3 regions of the Paenibacillus sp. J5 genome follow, and region 2 is predicted to be linked to each of the others. Evidence: predicted binding sites of a transcription regulator. Region 2 holds the regulator's gene; each other region holds the start of a gene.
What was found. Region 2 encodes LexA, which represses DNA repair genes until DNA is damaged. Its sites were predicted from a motif close to CGAACATATGTTCG; they were not measured.
Positions count from the first base shown of each region.

Region 1: recA (recombinase RecA) is a predicted target of LexA. The motif match lies at 1,535-1,548, and genes of this name have one in related genera.
Region 3: ACY1JZ_RS02755 (phosphonate ABC transporter ATP-binding protein) is a predicted target of LexA. The motif match lies at 1,077-1,090, and genes of this name have one in related genera.

Region 1 is NZ_JBUEDD010000013.1:32,641-35,915, forward strand. It holds gene ACY1JZ_RS21585 (RecX family transcriptional regulator) at 1-291, opposite strand, end outside; gene recA (recombinase RecA) at 407-1,465, opposite strand; gene ACY1JZ_RS21595 (M20/M25/M40 family metallo-hydrolase) at 1,761-2,900, opposite strand; gene prli42 (stressosome-associated protein Prli42) at 2,978-3,076, shown strand; gene lipB (lipoyl(octanoyl) transferase LipB) at 3,126-3,275, opposite strand, start outside.
Region 2 is NZ_JBUEDD010000012.1:206,414-209,688, reverse strand. It holds gene ACY1JZ_RS21365 (aldo/keto reductase) at 1-13, opposite strand, end outside; gene ACY1JZ_RS21360 (DUF896 domain-containing protein) at 177-362, opposite strand; gene ACY1JZ_RS21355 (LysM peptidoglycan-binding domain-containing protein) at 479-952, opposite strand; gene lexA (transcriptional repressor LexA) at 1,129-1,749, shown strand; gene ACY1JZ_RS21345 (YjfB family protein) at 1,851-2,027, shown strand; gene ACY1JZ_RS21340 (GNAT family N-acetyltransferase) at 2,198-2,755, shown strand; gene glnA (type I glutamate--ammonia ligase) at 2,877-3,275, opposite strand, start outside.
Region 3 is NZ_JBUEDD010000002.1:8,920-12,194, forward strand. It holds gene ACY1JZ_RS02740 (HAD family hydrolase) at 1-124, opposite strand, end outside; gene ACY1JZ_RS02745 (hypothetical protein) at 387-524, shown strand; gene ACY1JZ_RS02750 (hypothetical protein) at 795-1,016, opposite strand; gene ACY1JZ_RS02755 (phosphonate ABC transporter ATP-binding protein) at 1,154-1,876, shown strand; gene ACY1JZ_RS02760 (GNAT family N-acetyltransferase) at 1,873-2,373, shown strand; gene ACY1JZ_RS02765 (DUF3298 and DUF4163 domain-containing protein) at 2,433-3,080, shown strand; gene ACY1JZ_RS02770 (stalk domain-containing protein) at 3,168-3,275, shown strand, end outside.

The sequences.
Region 1 (3,275 bases), on a different contig from region 2:
CTTCAGGTATCGCTCGATCTCCTTCCGAGTACGCGGCTTAACCCCAAGATAAGCGATTGCCATCGCATAGGCCGTCTGCCTGCTGTCTGTGCGGATAATGTCCTCAAGCTCCGCCTGAGTGACCTCCACTCCCTTGAGCAGCTTATATTGCACCAGAATATCCTCATGCACCGAGAGCAATGGCTCCTCCCTGCCGGCCGTGTAGAGCAGATAGCGCCCTTTGCGCTGTTTGTCCCTCCGCACGCTGACAATGAGATAGAGCGGCTGCTCACCTTCCCCGTCCTGTCTCATACTGCCTCATCCCTTTCCTTAGCTCTAACGCGGAAAAAGCACCTTGCTCCGCAGGTGCTTTCCCAGCCTAACGCATGCAATGCCACAGGGCACAATGCGCATATGATGCTATATCCTATTCAAATGCCAGATCTTCCTCGTCCTCATCCTCCGTATTGCCTCCCAGCTTGTCTGCTGGAACCGCCGCGGCAGCTAGGCTGCTCGCATTCCGAACCTCACGCTCGATCGTCGCCGCTACTTCAGGATGATCCTTCAAATATTGCTTCGCATTCTCGCGTCCTTGCCCAAGGCGCTCGCCACTGTAGGAAAACCATGCGCCGCTCTTCTGGACAATATCCATCTCGGTGCCAATATCGATGAGGCTGCCTTCGCGCGAGATGCCCTCGCCATACATAATGTCGATCTCCGCTTGCTTGAATGGAGGCGCCACCTTGTTCTTGACGACCTTAATCCGGGTACGGTTACCGACCATGTCATTCCCTTGCTTCAGCGTCTCTATGCGGCGCACATCCAGCCGGACGCTGGAGTAGAACTTCAAGGCCCGTCCGCCCGGCGTTGTCTCCGGATTACCGAACATCACGCCGACCTTCTCCCGCAACTGGTTAATGAAGATCGCAATCGTCTTCGACTTGTTGATTGCGCCGGACAGCTTGCGCAGCGCCTGCGACATCAAGCGAGCCTGCAAGCCTACATGGGAATCCCCCATCTCACCCTCAATCTCCGCTTTCGGTACGAGCGCCGCTACGGAGTCAATAACGATAATATCAACTGCGCCGCTGCGTACCAGCGCCTCGGCGATCTCAAGCGCCTGTTCTCCGGTGTCTGGCTGCGATAGCAGCAGTTCGTCAATGTTAATGCCCAGCTTGCTCGCATAGAGCGGATCAAGGGCGTGCTCGGCATCGATAAAGGCAGCCTGTCCGCCAATACGCTGAACCTCAGCAATCGCATGCAAAGCCACCGTTGTCTTACCGGAGGACTCCGGTCCGTACACTTCGATAATTCGGCCGCGAGGATACCCGCCGATTCCAAGTGCAATATCAAGAGCAAGCGAACCGCTAGGGACGGTCTCCACTTGCATGCCTGCATTCTCACCGAGCTTCATAATGGAGCCTTTACCGAATTGTTTCTCTATCTGGCGTAATGCCATCTCAAGCGCTGCGCGACGATCTGACAAGCAACTCACATCCTTCACTGTTTATAATTTAATTTTACCTTGTTTGCGTCCCTTTGCCAAGCTTTTTTTCGAACATACATTCGTTTTTTTTGTGGCGGGCATGAATTCGCCGCAGCAGACGGCAACGAAAAGAACCACAGCTAAGGCGCTTGCGCCATTCACTGCGGTTCTTCCGCAAAAGCAATCTCTATGTTCTCATTGCCACAGGCTGCATGGCGCCAGAGGCTCTGAGCCTAGCCGCTGATAGCAGCCAATAAGCTGTTGCTATGCTGCCACCTAGCATGTCTTCTGACGTCTACGGCTGGCGGGTTGAGCGCCCAGCCTCCACGATCAGCTCCACGACAAGCCTAGCCGTCTTCGCCAGATCCTCTGCCTTGATCTGTTCCTTCGTCGTATGGATATGCTCATAGCCTACAGCCAGATTCACTGTCGGCACGCCAAAGCCATTGAAAATGTTGGCGTCGCTGCCGCCGCCAGAAGGGAATAGCCGCGGAGTCTCTCCAATTTGCGCAATCGCTTTTTTCGCCAGCTCAACAACCTCGTCGCCATCTGAGAAGCTGAACGCCGGATAGATGATCTCGCTCTCGAACACTGATTGTGCGCCATAGTCGCTCGCAGCGCTCTCCAGCGCCTGCTTCATCGATTCGATCTGCTTATCGAGCTTTTCCTGTACGATGCTGCGCGCCTCTGCATCCAGGCGAACATGATCACAGACAATATTCGTTGCCCCGCCGCCTTCGAACCGTCCGATATTGGCCGTCGTCTCCTTGTCGATTCTGCCGAGCGACATGCGCGAGATAGCTTTGGCGGCTACCTGGATGGCACTGATCCCATCCTCGGGATTCACTCCGGCATGAGCGGACTTCCCGATAACCTGCATCGTAATTTTGGCCTGAGTTGGCGCTGCGACTGCTATATCCCCAATCTTGCCGTTCGAATCGAGCGCATAGCCATACACAGCCTCCAGTTTCTGAGGGTCGAGCGCCCGGGCGCCGTTCAGACCGGCCTCCTCGCCCACGGTAATGATGAACTGCACCGGCCCATGCGTCAGCTTCTGCTCCTGAATGACCCGGATCGCCTCCAGCATAGCGGCAATGCCAGCCTTGTCGTCGCTGCCCAGAATCGTCGTGCCATCGCTGCGGATATAGCCGTCATCATCAAGCTGCGGCTTGATGCCCCGCCCTGGAGTTACGGTGTCCATATGGGAAGTGAAGAAAATGGTCGGCGCTGCGTCTGCGCCACTCGCTTCCAGCTTGATAATGAGATTGCCTGCCCCATGTCCTGTTACCTTCGTCGTATCATCTTCCTCCACCTGCAAGCCCAGGCTGCTGAACTTCTCCTTCAGCACCCGGCATATCTCCTGCTCATGAAGCGTCTCGCTATCGACGCGGACAAGCTCCATAAACTCCTCCACCAAACGTGATTGTGAAATCATTCGACTTTCCTCCATCCACCTGCATCGTATACAATAGTATTCGACGCCTTTATTTTAACCGAAAGGAGACCGCAGCAATGCAAAACAACAAATGGGTGAAAATCGTGGTCTACCTGATCATTGCCTCCATGCTGCTATCTACACTTGTCATGAGTCTTGGCTTAATCTTCTACTAGGCTCGCAGCGACCGCTTGCAGGCAGTCATTTGCCAGGCAAGCACCGTTCTTATGTTCGATGCACGGTGTGGACAAGCTCCGCTGGCTCGAATCCAAAATGGCGGCAAAAGTGGGGCAGCAGCTCCGCAGCCGCCTGCTCCAGCGGCATAGGCTGACCTGTCAAATCTGCGAACGAGGTCACTCCATAGGTCTGTATACC
Region 2 (3,275 bases):
AACGATAATTCATACCAGTATGCCTCCCGAAAAAGAATGGTTAACCGCTGCCGTTCGGAGAAGCTTGACTGTCGACCAGCGGCCAGCGCCTCTCCGCGCGAGACAGCACAAACCAATAGACCAATCGCCCTGACGGTTCGATCTGCCTATTGGTATAGGAAATGTCATGTCGTTCATTAATGCTTGAGAGGCGGCTCCTCGTCTGTCCATTCGATCGAATCGAGCTGGTTGCGGAAATTGCCGCGGAAGATCTCCAGATATTGCTTCCTCAGCACCTCGCGCTCAGCCTTCTCTTCGTCAGTCAGCCCGACGGACTTGTTCTTTCTAGACAATTCATTAATACGGTCAATCAGTTTTCCCATTGTGAGCTACCTCCCTGAAAACTATCCACTCTCTACTTTGACATTTTCCACGGGGAGTGTCAAGCGACGAGAGACATTAAAGCCATGAATGAATGACGCTGCACCCGAGTCGAACGTTAATCAGGTATGCGAATCACTTGTCCGACTTGAAGCTCTCCATGCGTCAGTTCATTGAGCTGCTGAATCCGGTACACATATTGTCTTAGATCGTCGTTAACCGGCTTAAAGCGCCTCGCAATGCTCCAAATTGTATCTCCATAAGCAGCAATGATGTACTCCGCCTCTACAGCTTGCTTAAGTTGCCCGCCATGTGCCTCTAAACCCGCAATTGCTGTGTTATTGGATGGTTCCACGCTTCGCCCCGAAGCATTGGACTGTACGAACATTACACAGGACACAGCAATAGACAGCAGCAGCACGACCATGATAACACGGAGGACACTCTTTCTTCTTCCGCTGACCTCATCGGCCTCATAACCATTCCTTATCCTCTGCGAGCTCCCCGTGTTCGTCTTGCTCTCCGAGCTGACGGTCTCACGCGCCGCGGCACGAAGTGCATCCATATCCTGATAATAGTAAGAGTGATTCATTATCCAACACCCCAAACATTTGTTCTTGTACCTAGAATAAACCGAACGCTTGTTTGTGTCAATATATATATTCCTCTACCAAGGACAGGTTTTATTTTCAACGAACTTATGTTTGTGCGAACTCCGGTTCTGTGCTATAATTTGACACAAGAATGATTGTCTGGGGGTATGTGAAAATGTCGAAGCTGTCGAACCGTCAACAGACGATATTGGAATTTATTAAGAATGAGGTAAGAGAGAAGGGCTATCCGCCCTCTGTTCGGGAGATCGGGGAGGCTGTTGGTCTGGCATCCAGCTCGACCGTTCACGGCCATCTGGACCGGCTTGAGAAGAAAGGACTGATTCGGCGCGACCCGACCAAGCCGCGTGCAATCGAGATATTGAATCAAAACCAGGATGAGGTTCCATTCCCCGTTCATATCGCCAAGGTACCGGTAGTCGGCCGAGTAACCGCAGGGGTGCCGATTACTGCCACAGAGAATATCGAGGAATACTTCCCTCTGCCTAGCCACTTTGTTGGCGATAACCAAATGTTCATGCTGAGTGTCGTGGGCGACAGCATGATCGAGGCGGGCATTCATAATGGTGATTATGTCATTGTTCGCCAACAGCAGACCGCTAACAATGGTGACATCGTAGTCGCGATGACGGAGGAGGATGAAGCGACCGTCAAGACGTTCTACAAGGAGCGGGATCATATCCGTCTGCAGCCGGAGAATTCCACGATGGAGCCGCTTCGTCTCAAGAAAGTGACGATTCTGGGCCGCGTTGTTGGCCTGTTCCGCGACATTCATTAGACAGTCATGTCTTCGCGGCTTGGCTGGACTGGATGATTATTTCTCCTCCTCTATCGAATGGCAATCGTTTGCCCGATATAGATAGTAAGGAGGTGTAATCAATGGACATCGCAGCACTATCCAGCGTCATGAGTCAGGCCTCGCTAGCCCAGGCAGTAAGCATGAAGGTTGCCAACCTGGCGAAGGGTCAAGCGGTTCAGCAGAGCAATGATCTCGTCAAAATGATGCAGCAAAGCGCAATCCCTGGTGTAGGGGGCAATATAGATATTCGGATTTAATGAAAGACTGCAGCCCTGCGAGGGGCTGCAGTTTTTATTATCGGCGCTTCGCGCTTCTACATATAGCGCCGTGCCAATAGTTATTTTACGTGCAATCCATACAAACGCGCATTTCATATGCACCATGTATGGTATAGTATTAGTTAAACCCTTTGTATGCGAGGTGCATCATGGCAATTGCGAAGATTCGGAATGTATCTATCAGCAGCAATGTGTTTGCTGCAATGGCAGTTGAAGAGGATGAACAAGCGATAAGCCAGCTATATTTGCATACGGCAGTATGGCTGAAGGAGTCAGGCTCCACACAGTGGTCGGGTTTGCTGCAGGGCCTGGATCATCATAATACGGCTGCCGCCATACGTCGCAGGGAGGTATTTGCCTTCCGGCATTCAACCAGTCAGGAGCTTGTAGGCTCTGTCATCTTACAGCAGCAGCCGAGCGAGTGGGATCGTAATCTCTGGGGAGACGACACTACGGATAGAGAGTCGGCAGTCTACCTGCATCGGCTTGTAGTCAACCGCAAGTATGCTGGCCACGGCATCGGAAGTCAGATTATGACGTGGGTGGAGCATGAACTGGCAGGACAATTTGCCAGCATCAAGCTCGACTGTGTCGCATTCAGCACCAAGCTGAACCATTTTTATAGACAACATGGCTATGAATATCGGGGAGAGAAGAACGGATACAGCAAATATCAAAAGTGGCTTTCTGGAACTCTGCCGCGTTGAGGGACCGAAACATAAAATATGGGGGCAATCCGGGGGCAGATCCATCATCCAATGAATGAATCTGTCCCCAGCTGCCCCCAATAAAACCTCTTATACCAGCTCCATTACTGGAATACCTCGCTTAATACAACGTCAGATATTGATCCCGTTCCCATTGGTGAACCTGGGTGCGGTACATATCCCATTCAATCTCCTTCAGCTCGTAAAAATGAGCCAGCGCGTGGTCGCCCAGCGCGTCGCAGATGACGCCGTCACGAAGCAGCTCTTCCAGCGCCTCCTTGAGATCTGCCGGCAGGCTAGGAATGCCTTCGTCCGAGCGCTCCTCATCTGTCATCACATAGATATTGCGATCTGTTGGCGCAGGCAGATGCAGCTTCTCCTTAATGCCATTCAGACCAGCCTTCAGCATAACAGCCAAGGTCAGGTAAGGGTTGGCAGCCGGGTCAGGGTTACGCACCTCTACCCTGGTGCTCAAGCCGCGTGAGGCCGGAATACGGATCATCGGGCTGCGGTTGCTGGC
Region 3 (3,275 bases), on a different contig from region 2:
CTGTAAGGCCGTATTGTCCGAACCAGGATTGCATCAGATCCACAAACCGGTCGAGGGCAAGGTGAAAATATTTCGTGCAATGAACCAACGTATCGTCCAGATCAAATATAAGCGTTTGTTTCATACAAGCTCCTTCGCAGCCAAAATTCATATCGAACAACGATGATAACCTATCATCTCTTCTACCAATCTACCTGAATGCGCCGCCAAGGTCAACCGATTCAGTTGCCAGTGCAAGCTGCCTCGCTGCATGACGGCGATAGTTGAACCACATATGTCCTCATGATCCACCCTAGGACAACAATACGAAAAATCCCCATGAAATACAGGCGTATATGAATAGAACGGCTGGATTACAGCGCATAATGAGAGCGGAGGTGATCAGGATGCCGCATAATCGGAGCCAGCAGACGGAGAATCAACATAACGAATCGCAGATGAAGGAAGAGGCGCAGACGGTGAAGCAGGAAAAAGCCGCTCATCGCCCGCCCAGCCTGAACGGAATCAATAAGCAGCAGCATTAATCCATACGCCAAGACAGACCACAGGGCTGGGCTGTAATAGCGGAAGGAGAGGGGAACCTGGGATGAGAATCGGACGGAAGCCACAAAAGCTGTACATATAGAGGCGTCCGACCGTTCCCATCACTGACAGCACCCGCAGCGCCGACCACGGGTTGCGGCATCATCGCGCCGATCGTTGCCGCGAGATGATAGAGCATCTGCATCTGAGCTGTACGATCCCCTCTCCTGCCGCTTGTATGGCGGCCAGGTGGCATATAGCGGAACATGCAATCACGCAAACCTTAATCGCTTGGCTTCCAGATCGTTCTTAATGAAAGCAATTCGCTTGCGTACATAGAAATCATGGCTTGCGCCCTTCAAATCCCGAGGGGTGATCACCTCCCCTGCACCGTTATCAATAATCGTCAACCTTCCATCAGAATAAAACTTAAAGGTCAAATCCCTCCACGGCCGATGCTTCTCGATAAACCGATAATGTTCGCAGTTGTGCATGATGATCATCCTCCTTCAGAATCCTTTATTTTAGAACATTTGTTCTTACTTTTATTATATCAAACGTTTGTTCGTATGGAAAGTATTTTTTATTTACCGTAAACTAGATTTATAGAATAGACGGAGGGGCCGAAGCGATGATCAAGATTGACCGTTTGACCAAGCAAATACCTGGGGGACCAAAGGTGCTCTCCGATGTCAGCTTTGTAGCGCATAAAGGCGAATTTGTCACGATTGTCGGCGCAAGCGGCAGCGGCAAGAGCATGCTGCTCAAATGTCTGGCATTAAGGGAAAAATGGACGTCCGGCAAGTATACCGTAGAAGGAACAGATATTTTGGGCAACGCCTGGACCGGGCTGCGCAAGATTCGGCGCGAGTTCGCCTTCCTGGAGGAGAAGCCGCATCTGTCGCCTAACCGCACGGCACTTAAAAATGTGCTGGTTGGCACAAAGTATCAGACGCCTCTATGGCGGATGGTGACGGGCATGGTTCGCAATGACGACTATATGGGCGCCATGGACACGCTGGAGAAGCTGGGACTGCTGGATAAGTCACGGCAGAAGGCCGAGAAGCTGAGCGGCGGAGAACGGCAGCGGGTGGCGATTGCCAGGGCGCTGGTGCATGGCGCCAAGGTGCTGCTGGCTGACGAGCCGGTCGGGGGACTCGATCCGCATTCTGCGGAGAATATTCTGAAGGACTTGAAGGAATTGACCAAGCAAGGGCTCACTGTAATCGCTGTTCTTCATCAGAGCGAGCTGGCGGAGAAGTACTCTGATCGCATAATTGGTCTCAATCAAGGCCAACTTGTGCTTGATGTGCGCGGACGGCGCCTGACGACGGCTGAAAAGATGCAGCTATGAGCGGGCTGAACTACCGCCTCATCGAGCGCCATGAGCTGGAGCAGGCTTACGCACTGGAGTCCGCCAGCTACCCGGAAGCCGCAGCGGCAACACTGGAAGCGTTTCAGTATAGGAAGCAGTGGTTTCCTTCCTTCTTCTGGTCGGCTTGGGATAGCGGCAGCGGGAAGCTTGCAGGCATCGCCAACGGCGTAAGAACGAATGCGCAGGACTGTGCAGATGACGCTATGAAGGCAGCGCATGAGGATGAAGCACAAGGCTGCCGCTTCTGTGTGCTGACTGTGGCGGTGGATAGCCGTTTCCGCCGTCAGGGTGTCGGAAGCGAGCTTATGCGGCGTGTTATTGCCAGTTGCCGTGAGGAGCGGCTGGAGGCGGTCATGCTGATGTGCGAGCCGCATTTGATCGGATTTTATGAGGGGCTGGGATTTCAGTATCGGGGACGCAGCGCATCAGAGCATGCCGGCATGGAGTGGCACGAGCTGCACTTGTGCCTGTTGTAGGGCTCTGATAGGGTCTCTAAGCCAGTATCAGGCATGGAAACAAGGGGCCTGTGCATACAATGGAACATCTTAATCGACAGGCAGGTGTCTATTGTATGGCTTTTGCTGCTCCGGCTGTCATTCAGCCTACCCGTCTTACTTATCCGAAGATTGAGCTGTGGGTGCCGGTCGTCCAGGGTCTTGAGAATCGAAATGCGATGGAGAAGATCAATCAGGAGATTCGGGCCGAGGTACACCGGTTGGTCAGCAGCCAAGGCTCGCTGGAGGACCCGCGCTCCGAAATGATCGGATGGTTCGAGACCAAAACGAATGAGAAGGACATACTCAGCCTCTCCCTGTTCAATTATGCCTATACGGGCGGGGCGCACGGGTTGACGCTTCAAGCCTCGCTGACTTTTGACACGAAGACGGGCAAGCGCTACAAGCTCTCTGAATTGTTCAAACCGGGCAGCGACTATCGCAAACGGCTGGATGCCATCATCGGGGCGCAGATCAAGGCGCGGGATGTACCCGTGTTTGGTCCGTTTGAGGGTATCCGACCGGATCAGGATTTTTATATTGCCGATCGTTCACTTGTGGTCTATTTTCAGCTCTATGAGATCACGCCTTATGTCTACGGGTTTCCTTATTTCCCGATTCCAGTCTATGATGTGCAGGATATTGCCAATGAAGAAGGGCCGCTAGGCATTATGCTGGCCAATGATTAAGCAATACCAGTGTGCAGGTTGGGGAGGCAGTGGCGCAGCCTGAGGCGTGCCGCTGCTTCTCGCCTTAGATGAACAGGAGGTTAGCGAATGAGAAAGCAAGACAAGCCTGTGAGGAAATGGATGGGAGCTGCGCTTGGCGCCGCACTGCTGATCGGATCGCTTGACAGCAGTGCTTCAGCTTATGCGCTAGGTCTT